Regions from separate parts of the Paenibacillus filicis genome, predicted to be linked through region 2. Evidence: riboswitches for the same ligand, from Rfam matches in the RefSeq annotation. Region 2 holds a riboswitch; the other holds the start of a gene.

Region 1 (3,400 bases), on a different contig from region 2:
GCTATATGAATCGGAGTAGTCGCTCCCTTTCTTCTCCCTATTCCATACATCCGCATACCCCGGGTCCTGCTGAAATACAGCGAGCGCGTAGGAACACGCGGGTATGATCGTCTTGCCCTGCTCCCGGGCTTCCCGGACGACCAAGTCCACCAGACGCCGGCCCACGCTGCCACCCCGATAGGCCGGATCTACATACGTCCGGTCGATCACCCAGGTATCCACATCGACCAGCCGGTACGTGATCTCCCCGGCCTTCCCGTTCATGTCTTGAAGCACAAAGCTGTTGCCTTGCTTCTGCACCACCAGTTGGTCCTGCGACTGTGTACTCGTTTCCTGAGCCTTGTTCATCGCTTGCTGCACCTCCGGCTGAAGAATGAAAATCCGCTGCGCCTCCGATAAAGGCAGCAGCCTTCTGTCTCCTTACCCATGGCGGTAGCGGATGAAGCAGGAACAAGCAGATTACGAGATCTGTACGCCCTTCTTGAGGGATTTGAAATTATGGTTCGTATTCACAATAATCGGAAGCATTTTCGTGCCCTTGGTCATCAGATCGCCGCAATGCAGGCAGATCGGCGCTACGGCGAATGCAAAATTATCCCTCATCCAGCCTTTACAATCTTCACGGCTACACGTCCAGATGGCCGTCGCCTCTTCCGGAATTTCTTCGAGCGATCGTTTTCTAAAGTTCATGAGCTCATCATCCTCCTGTTCGTCTGGTCGTCCCCTAAAAAATAAAGCTGCCCCAAACCTCGGTTCAGGGCAGCTTTCCTTCGTACAAAAAATCACATACGAGGAAAGGTTCCATCCGACAAATGAAACCTTCTACATATGTGAATTAAGTGTCATATGATTGAATAACTACAGTGTACCACACCGGCGCGGAAAATGCAAAAGAGTATGAAAAGCCGGGCTTTACAACGCGGCAGGCTTAGCCTCCGCTGATGGCGCAGATGTCCCGTTCTGGCTGCGGCGGCTCATCAAGAGCAGCGTGGACCAGATCAGCACGAAGCCTGCGAGCTGCCCCCAGGTCAGCGCCTGATCAAAGGCCAGCCAGTTGACCAATACCCCAACTGCGGGGAAAGACAGCTCGGCGATCGTCGCATAGACAGCCTTTGTCGACGATAATCCTTTATAATACAGCAGCATGCTGAGCAAGCCCGGGAAGAAGGCCTGGAACAACAGATTGACCGCCATCAGTGTAATTGCGCCACCGCTTGCCTGCGCCTGCCAGCTGTCTCCGCTGGCGATCAGCACAACGGCCAGCAGCGGAATGGCAAACAAGAATCGAAGCGAAGTGACGAGGTGGAAGCTGAGCTCCTTCTGCAGGAGGTATTTCCCCATCACCGTCGAGCCGCCCCACAGTGCTGCGGCCAGGATCGAGAAGAGGCAGCCCTGTGTCGCCAGATCATGCAGACCCACCGACGGCGGGGCGAAGCCGAACGTTAAGAAATAGGTACCCGCGAGAGCGAGCCCGATGTAAGCGAAGAAGCGGGACGGCAAAGCTTCCCTCAGAAGCAGACGCGCCAGAATAATGGCGAAGAGAGGCTGCAGCTTCTGCAGCAGCAGCACGGCATTCGCATTGCCATGGGCGAAGGCTGAGGTAAACAGCATGGTAGCGATGGCCGAGCCGCCCCATGAGATAAATAGCATGGCTCCGATGACACCGAGCGTCAGCTTGCCGAGCAGCGTGCGGCGGTACATCAGGAACACCGGCACTGCATAGAAGGCAAGCAGCAGATGCTCGATGAATACAATTTGCGCCGAAGTAAAGCTCTTCAGCAGCAGAATGCGGAATAAAGGGTCCAGCCCCCACAGCGTAGCGCCAAGCGCCACATACCAGATGCCGTGCGCCTCACGGCCGGTCGATACCTTTGCTTTCAAGCTCTTGGTGCCAGAACCGAATACGTGCTCCAATTCAAAAACCTCCCGAGGAATGTTTTGAATTGAACCTTCTGAAAGCGACAAAGCCCCCGCTGAATAATCAACGGGGGCATCGCCAAACAAACCTGTGAAAATAAGCTTTTCAGCGGCTGTTCTTTACCTTCTCTCATCCGGACTATACCGTCGGCCTTGGATTTTCACCAAGTCAGTCCCGGCCGGAGGCCGGGAGTCGCGGGCTGCGATACACGTACGTATCATCACCGCCGGTAGGGAATTTCACCCTGCCCCGAAGGTTCATATTCTTGTAAGCTGAATCTTATCACACCTATCGCGGCGCTGACAATACTCGTTTTCTGAAAATTTCTGAAAATGATGGAAGGCCGTTTCCCGCAGACCTTTCATTCAATTTGGAATCATCCAGGCAGTGATTCCTCTAGTAGCGCTGGGCCAGCTCCCGAGCTTGGCTGATCGCCTCTTCCCGAATGGCAGACGCCCGGTCAGCACCCGATACCGCCATCCCTTCGACGAAGATTCCTTCGAAGCTGGGCACCCCGACGAACTCCATAATCGCGGCCAGATGGCGATGGCCCATTTCCGATTCAGCCCAGTCGGAGCCTGGAGACAACACGCTTCCGCTGGCTTGAATGTGAACGGCTTTTTTGTCCCCCATCAGGCCTACTCGTCCTTGACCTGCGATATATTTGAAGGTTTTGCCTGCTACACAGATAGCATCGATGTAAGCCTTCATCACAGGCGGATAGGAATAATTCCATACCGGGTTCACAAATATATACTTATCGGCAGCCACAAATTGATCGACCAGCTCACCTAGCCGGCTGATTTTTGCTTGCTCGCCGGAGGTCAATGCTTCAAATGCAACGCCAGTCCCTAACTTGCCCCAGCCGCTGAACACCATTCTCAAGATCGTTCGGGTTGGCTGTCAAATACAATACAGTTGCCATCATGTGTCTACCACCTTTAGTTTGTATAGGATGGACGCCAAGGACGGGGCGCTGTGAAATCAGCCTTGCCTCTGGTGCCTACACGATCATGACGAAACGAGCCCCAGTAGATGTGACAGATTGACCGGCAAGCCGGATAATAAAATGGTCAGGGCTTTCTGTCACACGAGCTGACGTTGCTTCGTCTATCTAATAGAGGACTATGACTATCTAAAGGTGAGAGGGAATCGGATGATGAACGAACAAGAATGGCTAGCAGAGAAATTCGAAGCACATCGCAGTCACCTGCAGGGGGTCGCCTATCGGATGCTCGGTTCCTTGAGCGAAGCGGAGGATGCGGTGCAGGAGTGCTGGTTGCGTCTGAGCCGTTCGGATACGAGCGAGGTGGAGAACCTGGGTGGGTGGCTGACTACCGTGGTCTCCAGGCTATGCCTCGATATGCTGCGGGTGCGAAAATCCAGACGCGAAGACGCCATCGACGTTCAGACCCCCGAGACCTTAGCAGGCCAGGCGGACGGAAGCGATCCCGAGCAAGAGGCTCTGTTAGCCGACGCTGT
Region 2 (3,400 bases):
AAACAAAATCTGGAGTTGCGGGGGCATCCCTTCGAGTAGCTCCTGAACAACTAACCCTACTGGATATCTACCGGGCCGTAGAATCCGTGGAAGGAAACCAGCTGTTCAATTTTCATAAGGACCCCGACCCCAATTGCTCTGTAGGCATGCACATAGAATCGGTTCTAGTGCCTGAGCTCTCTCATGCGCAGATGGCAATGGAGCATGAACTGGCTTCCGTTACGCTAGCTCAAATTGTTGAGCAACTAAGGACAAAAGCAAATGCAAAATAAAGCTGCTCCCTTATGGTGGGGCAGCTTTATTTTGCATTTGCGCCAGTTAAACGGCAGCCGGTGTAGGTTCTACATATTCAATGAAAGTACCATCGGGATGTTGTACAAAAATGCTAGGACCAATAGGGCCATGCTGATCCCTTACTATGAGGGTATTTTGCTGTTTTAATTCGGCCTTCAATTCGTTCATGGAATCAACGTACACGACGGCACGGAGTGATCGAGCAGGCTCTAAGGCCTCCGGACTTCCGGATACGATAACGTAAGGATAAACGGTGGCTAAAGACAAACCAGCTTCGGGAATATCCCATCTTCGGTCCATAGCGCGGTTAGCAAGAGATTCATAATAAGCAATGGTTGTATCCAGGTGATGGGTAAAAACGGGAATAAAATGATCTGTGATTTTCATAGTTAACCTCCCAAAATTTGCGTTAGACCTATAACCATTATGGTTATAAAAAATACAGTTATATATTAATCTCTAGATCTTGTCAACCCTTATCGTTCTCCCTATATATAGTTCAATCACAAAAAGGAAAGTAGGTAATCCAGCAGGGTTGACAGGGGACGTTCCAGCTTTAAGTCCTGCGAAATCACGTGTTTAATTGTTCTCTTATGCTTCACTTATTATTTCTATGTAGACAAATGGGTCAACTAGAGGTATACTGACTTTTAAATTGCATAGCTTAACCTTTCGGGGCAGGGTGAAATTCCCTACCGGCGGTGTTGTGCGGCAGCTTCGGCTGCCGGCTCAGTCCGTGACCCGCGCTTTTGATCTTGCAACTGTTAGGCAAGTTCTGAAGCCGGTTGACTCGGTGCAAGTCCGAGACCGACAGTATAGTCTGGATGGGAGAAGGGTAAAGCGGGATCGTATCGTACGCGTGTGTCTTAGGCATGTGCTTGTTTTCACAGGTGTTGTCTATGGCTGTGTGTTGTTCAGCATGTCGCAAACGCAAAGGCTGGTCTGTAAGTCAAACTCATACTGTGGAAACAGATGGGTAGCTTCAGTGCAAGCAAAGGCTAGCGGGTTGTGCCTATTTAAGCACGCTTGCTTCAAGCTATTGTGACTCGATGTATCTTGAACGGCGCAGCACGTTGCACATTAGAAACTACGATTCCGGCAATCCGGTTTTGCATCGGATGCGACTTCTCTCAAGCCCTTTTTGCCCCCAGCGAAAAGCGGCTTTTTTTGTTGTATTTTTCTGGATTGCGATGCGGGCAGACTATAGACTGCCTGACAACTAAGGAAAGGAGTGGCAAGTATGCCTGAAGCCCATGCTGCTCTGAACGATGAATTTTACATGCGCCTTGCCCTCCAGCTGGCTTCCGCAGCTGCCGGACAGACGGGAATCAATCCCGTCGTCGGCTGTGTGCTGGTCAAGGATGGCCGCATCGTAGGAATGGGCGCACATCTGAAGCGGGGTGAGGCGCATGCCGAGATTCATGCGCTCAATATGGCCGGTGCCGAGGCTGAGGGCGCGACGGCTTACGTTACGCTGGAGCCCTGCAGCCATCACGGACGGACGCCGCCCTGCAGCGACCGGCTGATCCGTGAGAAGGTCAAGCGGGTCGTCGTCGCAGCGACGGACCCGAACCCGCTGGTGGCGGGAAGCGGCCTTGCCAAGCTGGCCGCGCAAGGGCTGGAGGTACGCTCCGCCGTACTAAACGCCGAGGCCGAGGCGCTGAATGAAGCGTTCAACAAGTATATCGTGACGCGACTGCCGTTCGTGACCGTCAAAAGCGCCAGCACGCTAGACGGCAAGATTGCCGCCCGCGGCGGCGACAGCAAGTGGATCACGGGCGAGGAGGCACGCGCCCATGTTCATCTGCTGCGTCACCGCCACCAGGCGATCATGGTGGGCATCGGCACGGTGCTTGCCGATGACCCGGCCCTGACGACCCGGCTGACGGTGCCGGGTCTGAACCCGATTCGCGTCGTCGTTGACTCGACGCTGAGGCTCCCGCCGGATGCACAGCTCGTGCGCGATGGGGCGGCGCCCACGGTCGTGCTGACGACCGGACAGGCGCCGCCTGAACGCCGCCGCGCGCTGGAAGCGCTGGGCGTCGAGGTCATCGACTGCGGCCCGGGGCCCGCAGTCGATCTGCGCACCGCTATGGTGCGGCTCGGCGAGCGCGAGATCGCTTCGCTGCTCGTCGAGGGCGGCGGCAAGCTGAGCGGAGCCCTGCTGGGCGCGGGGCTCGTCGATAAGCTGGCGCTGTTCCTCGCGCCGAAGATTATCGGCGGCGGGGCGCTCGCGCCGGGCAGCTTTGACTTCCCCGGCAGCGAGGCGATGAGCCGGGCGATCCGGATCGATCGAATGAATGTGGAGCGTTTCGGAGAGGATGTCTGCTTGACGGGGTATCCGCGGTATGTCAGCGAAAGCGAGGAATAAACCATGTTTACGGGAATTATAGAAGAAATCGGAACGATGAGGCGCATCGACAGGCAGGGGCAGGCGATGGTCCTGACGATCGGCGCCAGGAAGGTCCTAGAGGATGTCAAGCTGGGCGACAGCATCTCAGTCAACGGTGTATGCCTAACCGTCGTAGCTTTCAACGAGTCGGCTTTCTCTGTGGATGTTATGCCGGAGACGTTCAGGCGTTCGACGCTCCAGCGCCTGTCTGCTGGGTCCCAGGTGAACCTGGAGCGGGCGATGGCAGCGAATGGTCGCTTCGGCGGTCATATTGTGCAGGGCCATGTGGATACAACGGGACGCATCGCTGCCCGTACGCCGGAGGAAAATGCAGTCGTGTTCCGCATCGAGCCAGGTGATCCAGGGTTACTGAAATATATTATTCCCCACGGGTCGGTCACGATCGACGGCATCAGCTTGACGGTCGTCGAGACCGGTGAAGGGCATTTTACCGTATCGATCATCCCGCATACGCTCGCCGAGACCGTGCTTCAGCACAAGAAAGCCGGAGACGAAGTGAATCTGGAGGCAGATGTGCTGGGCAAGTACATCGAGCGTCTGCTCGGCTTCGGCGGCGGTACAGCCGGTGGACGCGGAGCTTCCTCGGGCAAGCTGACGGCGCTGCTGACGGAGCACGGGTTCATGTAAGCAGCTGACGTATTTAAAATAGACAGATGGGTTAAGGAGGCATGGAGAGCATGACCGTACCGATTC

What was found. A riboswitch is a leader RNA that binds a small molecule or an ion and turns the genes downstream of it on or off. The one in region 2 is predicted to bind FMN.
Region 1: it holds a riboswitch for FMN, as region 2 does, so the genes downstream of both, WMW72_RS33565 (DMT family transporter) here and ribD (bifunctional diaminohydroxyphosphoribosylaminopyrimidine deaminase/5-amino-6-(5-phosphoribosylamino)uracil reductase RibD) in region 2, are expected to answer to the same signal.

The regions. Positions count from the first base shown of each region.
Region 1 is NZ_JBBPCC010000036.1:11,525-14,924, forward strand. It holds gene WMW72_RS33555 (GNAT family N-acetyltransferase) at 1-348, opposite strand, end outside; gene WMW72_RS33560 (cold-shock protein) at 460-690, opposite strand; gene WMW72_RS33565 (DMT family transporter) at 913-1,914, opposite strand; FMN riboswitch at 2,036-2,179, opposite strand; partial or broken gene WMW72_RS33570 (NAD(P)H-dependent oxidoreductase) at 2,315-2,794, opposite strand; gene WMW72_RS33575 (sigma-70 family RNA polymerase sigma factor) at 3,078-3,400, shown strand, end outside.
Region 2 is NZ_JBBPCC010000002.1:491,246-494,645, reverse strand. It holds gene WMW72_RS05980 (Rrf2 family transcriptional regulator) at 1-272, shown strand, start outside; gene WMW72_RS05975 (VOC family protein) at 319-681, opposite strand; FMN riboswitch at 959-1,134, shown strand; gene ribD (bifunctional diaminohydroxyphosphoribosylaminopyrimidine deaminase/5-amino-6-(5-phosphoribosylamino)uracil reductase RibD) at 1,535-2,665, shown strand; gene ribE (riboflavin synthase) at 2,669-3,334, shown strand; gene WMW72_RS05960 (bifunctional 3,4-dihydroxy-2-butanone-4-phosphate synthase/GTP cyclohydrolase II) at 3,385-3,400, shown strand, end outside.